One region of the Microbulbifer celer genome, then DNA from elsewhere that is predicted to be linked to it. Evidence: predicted binding sites of a transcription regulator. Region 1 holds the regulator's gene; the other holds the start of a gene.
The links. The regulator sigma-54, encoded in region 1, starts transcription at its own class of promoters, with help from an activator protein. The targets are predictions, from matches to a motif close to TGGCACANNNNTTGCNNT.
Positions count from the first base shown of each region.

Region 2: nirB (nitrite reductase large subunit NirB) is a predicted target of sigma-54. The motif match lies at 1,605-1,622, and genes of this name have one in related genera.

Region 1 is NZ_CP087715.1:693,479-701,250, forward strand. Features, by position in the region: gene rapZ (RNase adapter RapZ) at 1-595, opposite strand, end outside; gene ptsN (PTS IIA-like nitrogen regulatory protein PtsN) at 689-1,150, opposite strand; gene hpf (ribosome hibernation-promoting factor, HPF/YfiA family) at 1,171-1,461, opposite strand; gene LPW13_RS02680 (RNA polymerase factor sigma-54) at 1,632-3,122, opposite strand; gene lptB (LPS export ABC transporter ATP-binding protein) at 3,333-4,058, opposite strand; gene lptA (lipopolysaccharide transport periplasmic protein LptA) at 4,214-4,756, opposite strand; gene lptC (LPS export ABC transporter periplasmic protein LptC) at 4,743-5,306, opposite strand; gene LPW13_RS02700 (KdsC family phosphatase) at 5,394-5,930, opposite strand; gene LPW13_RS02705 (KpsF/GutQ family sugar-phosphate isomerase) at 6,066-7,037, opposite strand; gene LPW13_RS02710 (MlaC/ttg2D family ABC transporter substrate-binding protein) at 7,440-7,772, shown strand, end outside.
Region 2 is NZ_CP087715.1:323,949-331,720, reverse strand. Features, by position in the region: gene LPW13_RS01245 (bifunctional protein-serine/threonine kinase/phosphatase) at 1-1,453, shown strand, start outside; gene nirB (nitrite reductase large subunit NirB) at 1,768-4,296, shown strand; gene nirD (nitrite reductase small subunit NirD) at 4,617-4,973, shown strand; gene LPW13_RS01230 (nitrate reductase) at 5,002-7,707, shown strand.

The sequences.
Region 1 (7,772 bases):
CCCAGTAGGGGTTGGGCAGGCAGCGCAGATCGAACACCAGGTCTGCGTCTACCGGCACGCCGTGTTTGAAGCCAAACGACTGGAACAGAATGGCCATGCCGGGGGAGTCTTTACCCACCACCCGGGATTTTATCTGGTCGCGCAGCTGGTGCAGGCTGAGGCTGCTGGTATCTACTACCAGGTCGGCCATGGACGCCAGCGGTGCCAGCATCTCTTTCTCGCGGTTGAGGGCTTCCAGCAAATGGGTGCGGCTGTCTGACAGTGGGTGTTTGCGGCGGGTTTCGCTGAAACGCTGTACCAGCACCGGGGAGCGGGCGTCCAGATACACTACGTCGCAGTCGACGCCACTTTCACGAAGTTCGCGGATGACCTTGGGGGCCTTGTTGACATCGTGCCACAGGTTGCGGGCATCGATACCGAGCGCGAGCTGGATTTCCCGGTTTTCCTGCTGCGGCTCCTCGGAGACACGCCTGACCAGTTCCGGCAGCAGGCTGGCGGGAAGGTTGTCGATACAATTGAAGCCGACATCTTCCAGCAGTTGCAGGGCTGAGCTTTTACCGGAGCCCGAGCGACCACTGATTATGACCAGACGCATGAATCGAGCACTCCTTGCTGGTTGTGGGGATTACTGGTGTTTTGCCCACCCAGTGCCCGGTTGCCCGGGCGTTGTCAATGAAGATTCTGCTAATTATGCCGCGGCGGCGCTGTTGATGGCCAGTGCATAGAGTGCATCGCTGGAATCCGCCTCACGCAGCTTTTCGCGCACGCGACTGTCACTGAACAGGGCGGCGATCTCTGCCAGGGTATCCAGGTGTTCCTGTTCGGAATCTTCTGGTACCAGCAAGGCAAACAGCAGGTCTACCGGCTGGCGGTCGATGGCATCAAAATCAACCGCCGGGGATGTGGTGCACAGCACCCCGATCGGCTTTTCGCAGCCCGGCAGACGGCAGTGGGGAATGGCCACGCCGTCACCGATGCCCGTGGAGCCCAGGCGCTCTCGGGCCACGAGCTGGTTGAATACGGTATCGGAGTCCAGTTCCGGGTATTGCTCTGAAATCGCCTGGGCGATATTGAGGAGCAGCTTTTTTTTGCTGCTCCCCGCCAAATGGCACAGGCTCAGGCGGGGAGAGAGTAATGCTTCCAATGTCATAACTTAGCGGTTACTGGTATCTAACGGTGACTGCGTAACTTTTCTTTGTGTCTGAGAAGCTGTCGGTCCAGTTTATCGGTGAGGCCATCGATCGCAGCGTACATGTCTTCTGACTCCGAGTCTGCAAACACATCCTTGCCGTTCACGTGTACACGGGCCTCGGCTTTCTGGATAAGTTTCTCAACAGACAGAATCACCTCGGTATTGGTGATCAGATCGTGGTGGCGGGAGAGTTTGTCCAGTTTGTTCAGGCAGTAATCGCGAATGGCCGGTGTGACTTCCACATGGTGGCCACTGATATTGATCTGCATGGATTTCTCCTCTTCGGGTACAACACAAACGGCGGCACCCCCTGTCAGGGCGGCAACCCTACTAGGAAGTTCGCCAGAATGGAAGGATACACTCGCCCAGTGGTCATTGGTCGTGCAGATTGGCGCGCTAAGAACCGATTTGGGGGAGAGAGTCACTCTCAGGGTAGTCGCTAAACCAGCCGTTTTCTGTCGCTGGAGGAAGGAATGCCCATGGACTCCCGATACTTGGCCACGGTGCGGCGAGCGACCTTGATGCCCTGGGTGTCCAGCTCCTGGGTGATCTTGTTGTCCGACAGGGGTTTGCGCGGCGGTTCGGCATCGATGAGCTTGCGGATCAGTGCGCGAATGGCGGTGGAGGAGGCGTCCTCGCCGGAGTCGGTACTTACGTGGCTGGAAAAGAAGTACTTGAGCTCAAACACCCCCCGGGGAGTGAGCATGTACTTCTGGGTGGTGACCCGGGAAATGGTGGATTCGTGCATGCCGATGGTTTCTGCCACATTGGCCAGCACCATGGGTTTCATTGCTTCCGGTCCCTGTTCAAAAAAGCCCTGTTGTTTTTCTACAATGCAGCTGGCCACTTTGAGCAGGGTCTCGTGGCGGCTCTGCAGGCTTTTCAGAAACCAGCGCGCCTCCTGCAGATTGTCACGCAGGTAATTGTTCTCGCTGGAGTTGTCAGCGCGTTTGATCAGCGCAGCATAGGTGTCATTGATACGCAGCTTGGGGGTGGTTTCAGGGTTCAGTTCCACTACCCAGCGCTGCTGTTTACGGCTGACGATTACGTCCGGCACCACGTAATGTGGCTCCTCGCCACCAAAGGCCTCACCGGGATAAGGGGTCAGGGTCTGGATCAGGCGCATGACCTCGCCCAGTTGCGCTTCGCTCAGGCGGGTACGCCGGCTCAGCTGGCGGAAGTCGCGCTTGCCCAGCAGATCCAGGTATTGCTCCACTACGATCAACGCCTGGGGCAACCAGGGGGTGTGATCCGGCAGTTGTTGCAGCTGTAATAACAGGCTTTCGCGCAGGTCGCGGGCGCCACAGCCGACCGGTTCGAATTGCTGAATGGTTTTCAGGACCGCGAGAACTTCATCCTCGTCCACCTGTTGGGCGGCGGCCAGTTCTTCGGTCGGGATCTCCAGAAAGCCGCTGGTTGAGATGGCGTCGATCAGCAACTCACCGATCTGTTTGTCGGCATCGGACAGTGCGGTGAGGTTCAGTTGCCATTGGAGGTGGTCCCGCAGGCTCTCCGAGACCGCATTGCGCTGGTCCAGTGACAGTTCGTCGCCTTCACCGGTGTAGCTGGAACTGCTGGTGTAGATGTCGTCCCAGTGGGTGTCCACCGGCAGGTCATCGGGAATTTCGCTGCTCCAGTCGCCGTCGGCACCATCGGTACCATTGGCGCTATCGGCAGTGGATTCGCTGCGTTCGCCGGCGCTGTCCTGTCCGTTGTTCTGGGGTTCGGCCTGCTGCTGGTTCTGTTGCTGGGGTTCGGCTTCACTGCCGTGATCATCCTGTTCGGATTCCAGGAGCGGATTGCTGTCGAGCGCGGACTGGATCTCCTGTTGTAGATCCAGCGTCGACAGCTGCAGCAGGCGAATGGCCTGTTGCAGCTGGGGCGTCATGGTCAGCTGGGTGCCGAGTTTTAACTGGAGTGACTGCTTCATAGGGTTGTATTCGCAGAAAATGCTGGCAAAAGGCGATTTCGCCGAACAGTGGGCGGCGTATTACTCGATTTCTGCAGACTACCCCGGAGAAAAACGGAACACAAGCAAAAAGTGTGCCGAAAATATCAGCAGTGCTGGTAGGAAAAAGTGATTAGTGTGATGAGCGTCAACCTGACTGGCAAAGTTGAGGATGACTGATGCGAAAGTCGCTCAAATTGTGAACTCGTGTCCCAGGTAGACATCGCGTACCTGCTTGTTGGCCAGTACATCGGCGGGGGCGCCGGAGGCGATGATGTGACCCTCGCTGACGATATAGGCGGTTTCGCAGATATCCAGGGTTTCGCGCACGTTGTGATCGGTGATCAGAACGCCGATACCCCGGTCTCGCAAGTGTCGGATGATCTGCTTGATATCTCCCACCGAGATGGGGTCGACCCCGGCGAAGGGTTCGTCCAGCAGTACAAACGCGGGGTTGGTGGCCAGTGCGCGTGCGATTTCCACCCGGCGGCGCTCACCACCGGAGAGGGCCATACCCAGGCTTGCCCGGATATGGGTAATGGTGAACTCCTTCAGTAGGGCTTCCAGCTGTTCCTGCCGCTGGCTGCGGTTCAGGTCCTTGCGGGTTTCCAGGATGGCCAGAATATTGTCCTGTACGGACAGGCGGCGGAAAACCGAGGCTTCCTGGGGCAGGTAGCCGATACCCTTGCGTGCGCGTCCGTGCATGGACAGGCTGGTAATGTCTTCGCCGTCAATCAGAACCTGTCCGGCGTCGGCCTGGACCAGCCCGGCAATCATGTAGAAGCAGGTGGTTTTGCCGGCGCCATTCGGTCCCAGAAGACCAACGACCTGACCGCTGGTGACGCTGACGGACACGTCCTGTACGACTTTGCGCTTCTTGTACTGTTTGGCGAGATGTAACGCTCTCAGCGTTGGCATAATATTTTCCGCAATTCCCGGGGCTGCTATCGCCGCGGTTAAATCATGACTGATGGAGTGGCTCTGTACCAGTGGCGCCGCGAGCTGCAGTGGCATCCGCCGGGCAGTCTGTCCGGCGGGGTGAGGGCTGCTGTCAGGGGGTACTGATCAGGGACTTATTGATTGTTGTCTGGTTGCGGCTTGGACTCCGGTTTCCAGATCATTTCTACCCGCTCTTTTTCCGAGCGTCCCTGGGCCTGCATCTGTTCACTGTTGAGGTCATAATCGATCCGTTCAGCGGTCAGGGTGTTGCCATCGCGATCCACATGGGCCTGGCCGGTCAGTAGTAGGGAATCCTTGCCCACCATGAATTCAATTTTCTGTGCGCGGGCTTTTACCGGGCTGGTGCTCTCTTTCACTTGCTGCTGGAAGTGGGCTGGCTTGCCGGTGGCGATTACCTTGTTGATCTCTCCTTCCGGGTTGCCGTGCACTTCCACCCGGTCCGCGCGAATCTGCATGGAGCCCTGGGTGATGACCACATTGCCGATATAGACCGACAGGTTTTGACTGCGATTGGCTTCGAGTTTATCCGCCGACACCTTGACCGGCTGTTGGCGGTCGCCAGGTAGCGCCAGCGCGGGGTTGCCGAGTAGAGCAGAGACCAGCAGGGCAGTGCCCAGCGCCAGCTTCAGAGGGAGGGCGGATTCAATGGGTTTCATAGCGGCTTTCCACATTGGCCAGAATTTCTACCTTGTCTTGTTTGAGGTCAGCCCGCATGCCCTTGCCGGTGGTGCGGTTGACGCCGTCACTAATGGTAACAACTTTGTCCGTTTCGGCGAATTCATCCCGGGGCTTGAGTACAATTTCATCCGTGCGCAGGGTGATGCCTGGCTGTGGCATTTCGCTGACCACAACCTTGCCTTTCAGGATTACGCGCTGTCCGTTGTTGATGGCGGTACCGGTGCGGGATTCCGTGCGCCAGCGGGAGTCCTCTCCCTGATAGAACATCATGCGGGGCTCCGTCAGTTCGGCGCGGTCGCGGCGGGCAAACTGGAAAAAAGTGATGCGGTCCGCGTCCACCTGATAGGCGAGGGTGCCTTCTACACCGTAATGGCGGGTGCGGGCATCGCGGATAACCAGGTCCGGGGCCTTGTTGTGCTGCTGCTGAGTCGGGCGTTTGCCGAGCAGGGGCTGGCTCGGGCTCTCGACAAACCAGAGTCCGAGGGTAATCAGTGAGACCACAATGACCAGTGGCAGCCAGGTGCGCATGTAGGCTTGTTTCCTGAGTCTTGTTTCCGTTAAACGGGCGGATTGCCGTGGGGTTGTTTGTGCAGTGACTGTCTGTTCAGTGACTGCTTATTCCGCAATATAGGGGGCGAGGGCGGCATCAAATGTGCCCTGGGCCTGCATGATGCGGTCGCATACCTCGCGTACGGCGCCTTCGCCGCCCTGCCGGGTGGTTACCCAGATTGCGCGCTCCAGCACTGGCGGCGCGGCATTGGGGACTGCAATCGGGCAACCGATCCGGGTCATGACCTGAAGATCCGGATAGTCATCGCCAATATAGGCGATGTTGTCCAGGTCGTAGCTTTCTCCGGCGAAGAGCTCTTTGAAGGCGGTATATTTGTCTTCGCGGCCCTGGATCAAGCGGGTGATCCCCAGATCGTGCGCGCGTTTCTCCACCAGGCCACTGCGGCGGCCGGTGATAATGGCAACCGCCACACCGGATTGTTGCAGCATCTTAATACCGTGACCGTCCAGGGTGTGAAAAGTTTTCAGTTCGTTGCCGCTGTTGTCGAAATACAGTTTGCCGTCGGTAAGGACACCATCGACGTCGAGGACAAGGTGGCGTACTTTGGCGAGCTTCTGTTGCAGGATCTCTTCCGGGATCACGTGTGTTCCTTAGTGGTTTCAGGTGTTTGCCGCACTTATCTGCCGCACTTTCAGTTTTCGCGTTATCCGTCGCCTGCCCGCTGCAGGTACAGTGTGGTGCAAGCTACGGGAAGTTTGTTCAGCTATTGGTTGGGTTCAGATAACGCCCGCGCGCAAAATGTCGTGCATATGCAGCAGGCCTACAGGGTGATTCTCGGGATCTTCGACAACCAGCGCGGTGATCTTGTTGTCTTCCATTATCCGCAGGGCCTGTGCTGCCAGGGTTTGCGCTGACACAGTTTTCGGATGCCGGCTCATCACCTGATCCATAGTGGCGGTACCCAGCTCAATCTGCTGGTCGATGACCCGACGCAGGTCGCCGTCGGTGAAGACTCCCAGCAGCTGGCCGGCGGTATCTACGATGGTGGTCATGCCGAACCCCTTGCTGGTCATTTCCAGCAGCGCTGTGGACAGGAGGGTGTCGGGGCTGACCTGGGGGAGCTCGTCTCCCTTGTGCATCACATCATCCACCTTGAGCAGCAGCTGTCGTCCCAGTGCACCGCCTGGATGAGAAAAGGCGAAGTCTTCAGCGGTAAAGCCGCGGGCTTCGAGCAGTGCTACTGCCAGAGCGTCGCCCATTACCAGGGTGACGGTGGTCGAGGAGGTGGGGGCCAGATTGAGTGGGCAGGCCTCGGTATCCACCGCAATGTTCAGGTTGACATCTGCAGATTGGGCCAGCGGTGAATCCGCTTTTCCTGTCATGCTCACCAAGGGGATACCCAGACGTTTGAGTAGCGGCAGTAGGGTCAGTACCTCGCCGGAGCTGCCGGAGTTGGAGATCGCAATCACCAGGTCCTGGCGGGTGATCATGCCCAGGTCCCCGTGGCTGGCTTCACCAGGGTGGACAAAAAAGCTGGGTGTGCCGGTGCTGGCGAGGGTAGCGGCAATCTTGCGGCCAATATGCCCCGATTTACCCATGCCGGAAACAATCACGCGTCCCTTGCATTGCAGGATCAGTTCGCACGCTCGGTGAAAATCACTATCGATACGCTGTTCCAGTGCTGCGACCGCGGCGGTTTCCATACGTATGGTGCGGCGGCCGGCCTCTATGGTCAGTTCTGTAGCCATGGGTAACTCTGTCTGCTTCTGGCTTCTTTGGTAGGGGCGGACTGTTCTTCAGTTAAGAGACTTCCGCGGGGTAGTATTGCTCGCGATATACGCTGTGGCCCGGTGTCGGAGGCCGAGGCTGTGGTCGCGCACTCAGGCGCCGCACTCTGGTTGACATGCTAACCTTTTAGCAGGCTCCAGTGGTTTGGCAATGAAAATGAGTCGCGCCCCGCCATTCGGATCCAATCAGTGACCGAGTCCTGCTTGTCCGGAGCGCCGCCATGGTATAGTTTGCCGCCGCTATTGTCAGCCGCGGCGTCTGATTGAGCGCGAACGGCGTGTTCGCGAAAAAATCAGCGCCTCCATGACACTTTTTCGCGCCTCGCGCATCCAAGGGACGACTTGCCACATGGGAGATATTTTGTGAGCGCACGTATTTTGCCAGTTTCATCCGTTTCTGCTCGCCTGTTTCAGGCAGTGATTGCCGTTTTCCTGTTCTGTAGTTGGGGGCCAGTGGCCAGTGCGGCACAGAACCCTTATTCGATGATTGAAGGGGTTTCCAGCGATCTGCTGGGCGTTATCCGTTCGAATGGGCAGCATCTGAAATCCAACCCGCAGCGCTATTACAGTGCAGTGGATCGGGTGCTGGAACCGGTGGTGGACTTCAATTTTATCGCCCGCGGTGTGATGGGGCGCTACGCCAAGCAGGCGACCCCGGATCAGCGCGCGCGCTTTGCCAAGGCTTTCCGTCGCGAT
Region 2 (7,772 bases), 370 kb from region 1:
GCGGGTGTTGCACGCGTTGAACGGTTGGTTGTATCGCCAGAGCGGTGGTGCGGATGAGGTGCAGCGGGGTTGGCTGACGACGTTTTCTGCGGTGGTGCTAAAAGGGGCGACGGCGCATCTGATTCATATCGGGGATTCGCGGATTTACCGGCTGCGGGATGGCAGGCTGGAGTGTCTGACGCGGGATCACAGCCGTACGCTGGGGCCGGGGCGCACTTTTCTGAGCCGGGCGCTGGGGATGGATGCGCATATCGAGGTGGATTACCGACAGGAGCCACTGGAGACGGGGGACCTGTTTTGTGTGACTACGGACGGGATTCACGATTTTGTGCCGCAGCCGCTGTTCGCACAGATTCTGTCCGAGCACAGCCTGGAGTCCACGCGTCCACTGATCACTGCGGCACTGGAAAACGGCAGTAAGGATAATCTGAGCGTAGCGCTGTGCCGGGTGAATGCACTCGAGTCTCCGGAGACGGATGATCTGATGCTGGCGACCCGTCAGCTGCCCTTTCCGCCACCGCTACAGGCCGGGAACAGGATTGATGGCTTCGAGGTTTTGCAGGAACTCCATGCTTCCAGCCGCAGCTACCTGTACCTGGTGCGAGATATGGAAACGGATGCGCTGCGGGCGCTGAAGGCGCCGTCGGAAAATTTCGTCGATGATCCGACCTACATCGAGCGCTTTATCGCCGAGGAGTGGACTGGGCGCCGGCTGGATCACCCCGGAGTGGTGAAAATCTTCCCGCCGAAGAAGGATCGCCGCTTTCTCTACCATGTAATGGAGTATGTGGAAGGCCAGAACCTGCGGCAGTGGATGCAGCTGAATCCGGAGCCAGCACTGGATCAGGTGCGCAATATGGTCCAGCAGCTGGTGAGTGCGTTGCGCCGGTTGCAGCGACTGGAAATTGTGCACGGAGACCTGAAGCCGGAAAATATCATGGTGGATAACAGTGGTCGCCTGAAACTGATCGACCTGGGGGGTGCCCACGCGGCAGGGCTTGAGGAGTTGCTGCGCTACCAGGACAGTGCGCCACCGGGAAGCAAAAATTACTGTGCCCCGGAATACTTCATCTCCGATGCCGCGAGCCATCGCTCGGATATATTTTCCCTGGGAATAATCTGCTACGAGATGCTCACCGGCGAATACCCATATAAGGAGCGCTTCGGCAGCAGTCAGTACCGGCTGAAGAATTACGCCAGCCTGCGTTATATCAGCGCCTGTCAGCGTCGCGAGGACCTGCCGGAATGGGTAGACGGCGCCTTGCGTCGGGCCTGTGCTCCGGACCCACAGTATCGTTACCCGGCGCTTTCGGAAATGGTGCACGATCTCGGCACGCCCAACAAGAAGTTCATCAGCAGGAACAAGGCGCCGCTGATGGAGCGTAATCCATTACTGTTCTGGCAACTGATTGCGCTGCTGTTGTTACTGTCTCACCTGCTGCACTTTCTCTGATGACATCTCCCCTGGCACTTTCAGACAGGAAAGTGCCATCCTGGGGCGAAAAAACAAACTGCACACCAACTTGGTGCATCGCTGGGTGCGCAATCATCGTTTTTTCTCACAATCCCTGCGGATTCCCCACTATCCGGTGCCCTTCCGGAGTTGGCACAGAGATTGAATAACCTTAAACACAATTCCAAATTTTTTAGCAAGGCAACGGCGCCTGAAACTCTTCGGCAGAGAAGAGGGAACGTCCGTGCTGCGCTGACACCCGCCCCACGCCCTTTCCTTCCTGCCGTGAACTTCAGACAGCAACGGCAGAGATTATGGTTAAGCAAAAAATCGTCGTCATCGGCAACGGCATGGTGGGTCACCACTTCCTGGAACAACTGGCGAACCGCCCCGAGCGGGAAATGTTCGACGTGTTGGTATTCTGCGCCGAACCCCGCCCCGCGTACGACCGGGTACACCTCTCTGAATATTTCGGCGGCCGTACCGCGGACGACCTGGCCATGGGCAAGGTTGAACAGTACCGCGAATGGGGTTACGACCTGCGCCTGAATGATGCGGCTGTCAGCATCGACCGCGAGGCCAAAGTCGTCACTTCCGCCAGCGGTGCTTCTGAACCCTACGATCACCTGGTGCTGGCTACCGGCTCCTATCCCTTTGTTCCGCCCATTCCCGGCCACAAACACGACAAGTGCTTTGTCTACCGCACCCTGGAAGATCTCGACAAAATCCAGGCCGCGGCCAAAGACGGCAAGATAGGCGTGGTTGTTGGCGGCGGTCTGCTGGGCCTTGAGGCGGCCAACGCGCTGAAGCAACTGGGTCTGGAAGCCCATGTGGTGGAATTTGCCCCCGGCCTGATGTCGGTCCAGCTGGATGAAGGCGGTTCCAACCTGCTGCGGGAGAAAATTGAAGATCTGGGTGTGACGGTACACACCAGCACCGCTACCGAATTGATTGAGGAGGTTGATGGCGGCCGTCTGCGTATGCAGTTCAAAGGCGACAAAGAACTGAAAACCGATCTGATCGTCTTCTCCGCCGGTATCCGTCCGGAAGACTCACTGGCAAAATCTGCCGGCATTGAGCTGGGCGAGCGCGGCGGTATCGTGATCGACAATCACTGCCGCACGTCGGACAAGAATATTTTTGCCATCGGCGAATGTGCCCTGTTCAACAACTTCATCTACGGCCTGGTGGCTCCGGGCTACACCATGGCCCGCACCGCGGTATCTCTGCTGTGTGGTGAAGCCGGTGAGTTCAACGGCGCGGACATGAGTACCAAGCTGAAGCTGCTGGGTGTGGATGTGGGCTCCATCGGCGATGCCCACGGCCGCGCCGAAGGATCCGCTGCAATTACCTTCGTGGATGAACAGACCGGCGTGTACAAGCGCATGATCACCGACAGCGAAGGCAAGAAACTGCGCGGTGCGGTGCTGGTGGGCGACGCCGCCGATTACGACACCCTGCTGCAGTATCACCTGAACGATATGGATCTGCCGGAGCACCCGGAACAGTTGATTCTACCGGCACTGGATGGCGCCGCGCCCGCCCTCGGTGCCGATGCACTACCGGATACCGCCACTATCTGTTCCTGCCACAACGTGAGCAAGGGCGATATCGTCGGCGCGGTACAGGGCGGTTGCTGCTCTGTGGGCGAGGTCAAAGATTGCACCAAAGCGGCAACCGGTTGCGGCGGTTGTTCCGCGCTACTGAAAAATGTGGTGGATACGGAACTGGCGGCGCTGGGTATGGAGGTCAATAACGACCTGTGCCCCCACTTCCCCTATACCCGTCAGGAAATTTTCCACATGGTACAGGTGGAAGAGATCAAGACTTTCGACGAGTTACTGAAGAAGCACGGCTCCGGTAGGGGCTGTGAAATCTGCAAGCCTACCGCGGCTTCCATTTTTGCTTCCCTTTGGAACGATCACATCCTGGAAAAACCCCACGTTGGTCTGCAGGACACCAACGATACGTTTATGGCCAATATGCAGAAGAACGGTACCTATTCTGTGGTACCGCGTGTGCCGGGCGGTGAAATTACCCCGGACAAGCTGATTGTGCTGGGCCAGGTGGCAAAGAAATACGATCTGTACACGAAGATTACCGGTGGTCAGCGGGTGGATCTGTTCGGTGCCCGGTTGGAGGAGTTGCCGGAGATCTGGCGCGAGCTGATCGATGCGGGCTTTGAGACGGGCCATGCTTACGGCAAGTCTCTGCGTACGGTGAAGTCCTGTGTCGGTTCTACCTGGTGTCGCTTCGGTGTGCAGGACAGTGTGGGTATGGCGCTGACGGTTGAGAACCGCTACAAGGGGCTGCGTTCGCCGCACAAGATCAAGATGGCGGTGTCCGGTTGTACCCGTGAGTGTGCGGAGGCGCAGAGTAAGGATATCGGTGTGATTGCAACGGAGAATGGTTGGAATCTGTTTGTCTGTGGCAACGGTGGTATGCGCCCGCGCCATGCTGATCTGTTTGCGACGGATCTGGATGATGTGACGCTGATTAAGTATATCGATCGTATTCTGATGTTTTATGTGCGCACGGCGGATAAGTTGCAGCGGACGTCGGTGTGGCTGGAGAACCTGGAGGGTGGCCTGGATTATCTGCGTGAGGTGGTGATCGAGGATAAGTTGGGTATCTGCGAGGAGCTGGAGCGTCAGATGGGCAATGTGGTCGGTACTTACCAGTGCGAGTGGAAGACGGCGATCAATGATCCGGAGATGCTGAAGCGCTTCCGCCAGTTTGTGAATACCGATGAGAAGGACGAAAAGATTGTCTTCGTGGAAGAGCGCGATCAGCGCCGCCCGGCTACCGAGGAAGAGATCGTCAAGATTGCCGAGCCGGCCTAGTATTTTCTGCCCTGCCGCTGGTTTTTTTACACGCAGTGGCGGTGGAGCACCGGGTGTAAGGTTTCAGGACCGCTGTGAATACATCCATGTAAGCTGCGGCGCAAACATCCTGTTTGCGACGCTCCTGAAACCTTACACCCGGTGCTCCACCTTTGCATCGAAGTGTTCGGCTCCGTATTCAAGTAAATATTTTCGTCATTCCGGCGCCGTCAAGCCGGACTCGATCCGGTACGGAATCCAGCCCCACTGAGGCTGAATAAGAACACCAAAATCAAGAATTTCACCACCCTACTCTTTCCATACAGATGTGGAGAACCAGAATGAGCGAAGTTGCCATAACCCGCGCCGAGTGGCTGCAAGTCTGCAAGCGATCAGATCTTGTAGCCAATTCCGGAGTGTGTGCTCTTGTGGGCGATCAACAGGTTGCCCTATTTTTTATTCCCGATCAGGAGCCCCAGTTATTCGCTATCGATAACTGGGATCCGATTGCCAATGCCGGTGTGATCGGCCGCGGTATTGTGGCGGAGGTCGATGAAGTATTGACCGTCGCTTCGCCACTGTACAAGCAGCATTATCGTCTGACCGATGGTCAGTGCCTGGAGGAAGAGGACATCAGGCTGGCAACTTTCCCGGTGGCGTTTGACGGTAATGATGTGCTGATCAAGATCGATCAGTAAAAGTTTTGATAACAATAAGCAGTGAAAGATGGCTTTAACAGAACTGTTCAGTGCCCGTAAGTCCTGTACGACCTGTCCGTATTGTGGCGTGGGTTGTGGGGTTGCCGCGACACAGGCGTTGCAGCCGGGCGACGGTGACCCGGTCATTCGCATTCAGGGCGATGAGCAGCATCCGGCCAACCACGGCAAGCTTTGTGTGAAGGGCTCTTCGCTGGCGGATACCCTGGGTAATCACGGGCGTCTGTTGAAGCCGCAGTTGCACGGTAGTGACTGCGATTGGGACACGGCGCTGGACTACGCGGCGTCGAAGCTGCGTGCCACGATCGATGAATACGGGCCGGATTCGGTGGCGTTTTATCTGTCCGGGCAGTTGTTGACGGAAGACTATTACGTTGCCAACAAGCTGATGAAGGGCTTTATCGGCACGGCGAATGTGGATACCAATTCCCGCCTGTGTATGTCTTCCGCGGTAGCGGCGTACAAGCGCGCACTGGGTGCGGATGCGGTGCCGTGTAATTACGAGGATCTGGACGAGGCGGAGCTGGTGGTGTTGATCGGTTCCAATGCGGCCTGGACCCATCCGATCCTGTTCCAGCGCATGCAGGCGGGGAAAGCCAGGCTGGTGGTGGTGGACCCGCGCGCTAGTGCGACCAGTGAAATGGCGGATCTGCATCTGGCGATTACGCCGGGTAGCGACGGCGCGCTGTTCAATGGTCTGCTGCACTATTTAACAGAATACGGTGCGCTGGATCAGACATTTATCGACAATCACACCGAGCACTTCACCGACGCGCTGTACGCAGCAGCGGAGTGGACGCCGGAGAAGGTGGCAGAATACTGCAGTGTGGCGTTGGACCAGCTGCTGGCGTTTTACGAGCTGTTCCGCTCCACGGAAAAAGCTGTCAGCTTCTATTCCCAGGGCGTCAATCAGTCCAGCAGCGGTACCGATAAAAACAATTCCATCATCAACTGCCACCTGGCCACCGGCCGCATCGGCAAGCCCGGTTGTGGTCCCTTCTCCATCACCGGCCAGCCCAATGCCATGGGCGGGCGTGAGGTGGGCGGACTGGCGAATATGCTCGCCGCCCACATGGATTTCAGTGACGACAATATCAACCGCGTGGGCCGTTTCTGGCAGGCATCCAATATGGCCAAAGGCCCGGGCCTGAAAGCGGTGGATCTGTTCGATGCCATCGACAGCGGCAAGGTGAAGGCGGTGTGGATCATGGCCACCAATCCAGCGGTCAGCATGCCGGACGCACGCAAGGTCGCCGCTGCCCTGAGAAAATGTCCCACGGTGATCGTCTCCGATTGCGTCGGCGACACCGACACCGCCCGCTGCGCGGACCTGTTGTTGCCGGCCACCACATGGGGCGAAAAAAACGGTACCGTGACCAATTCCGAGCGCCGCATTTCTCGTCAGAAAGGTTTTCTGGAAATACCCGGCGAGGCCCGGCACGATTGGGACATCATCTGTGACGTCGCCCATCGCCTGGGCTACGGTGAAGCCTTCGACTATCAGCACCCGGTGGAAATTTTCCGCGAACACGCGGCCCTGTCCGGCTTTGAAAACAACCGCGCACAGACCCGCCGCGCATTCGACATTTCCGCGCTGGCAGAGATCAGTGAACAGGAATACGACCACTACTTCACCCCGGTGCAGTGGCCGGTCAACGCCGACAACCCCGACGGCACCCCGCGCCTGTTCAGCGACGGTGATTTCTTCACCCCCAACGGCCGCGCCCGTTTTATCGCCGTAGACCCACAGTGCCCGAAGCAGGCCACCGGTAACCAGTACCCCCTGGTGATGAACAGCGGCCGCCTGCGCGATCAGTGGCACACCATGACCCGCACCGGCCGCGCCCGCAAACTGCTCGACCACAGCGAAGCCCCCGAGGTACACGTACACCCGCAGGAGGCGCAGAAGTTTGGTATCGAAGATGCGCAACTGGTGCGGGTGGAAAGCGAAACAGGCCAGTTCTTCGGCCGCGCCCGCGTCACCGCCAGCCAGAAACCGGGCCAGCTGTTTGCCCCCATCCACTGGAGCGACAGCCTCGCCCACAACGCCACCGTCAGCGCGCTGGCGGTACCGGTTACCGATCCGTTTTCCGGCCAGCCCGAGTTCAAGCAGATGGCGGTCAACATCGAGCCGCTCAAGGCACACAGTTACGCCTGCCTGCTGTTGCGCACCAGTACTGCCACCGAGCTTCACAGCCGGCTGCAGGCGGGAGACCGGTTGCTGGAAGACACAATCCTGCACTGGTACCGGGTACCGGTTGAGGGCGGCTACCGCTTCGAGCTGGCGTTGAAACAACAACCGGACTGGCAGGCGATTGCAGACAAGCTGTTCAATCTCAGCGGCCAGCAACTCAATCGCCAGCGTTTGCAGTTGCCGAGTGGCGAGCGCTGGCTGTTGCACAGTGAGCAGATGGAGCTGCTGGTATTCACCAGCGCCGACTGGCAATCATTGCCAGACCGCAAAACCCTGGAAGACGCGCTGAACAAGCCCCTGCCGGAAGTCCCGGCACAGTTGCTGCAGAACGTTCCGGCCGGTGCGCAGATGGTCTGTACCTGCCTGCAGGTTTCCCGCAAGGAAATTGAAGCGGCCATTGCCGATGGCGCGGCGAGTGTGGATGAACTCGGAGAGCTGTTGGGTTGCGGCACCAATTGCGGTTCCTGCAAGCCGGAGATTTCTGCGTTGTTGAATACGAATCTGGCCGTAGCCGTCGGCTAATCCTCCAACATACAAACACCCTACACTCGTGGCTCGCAAACAACCACGATAGCCAAATGCGAAGG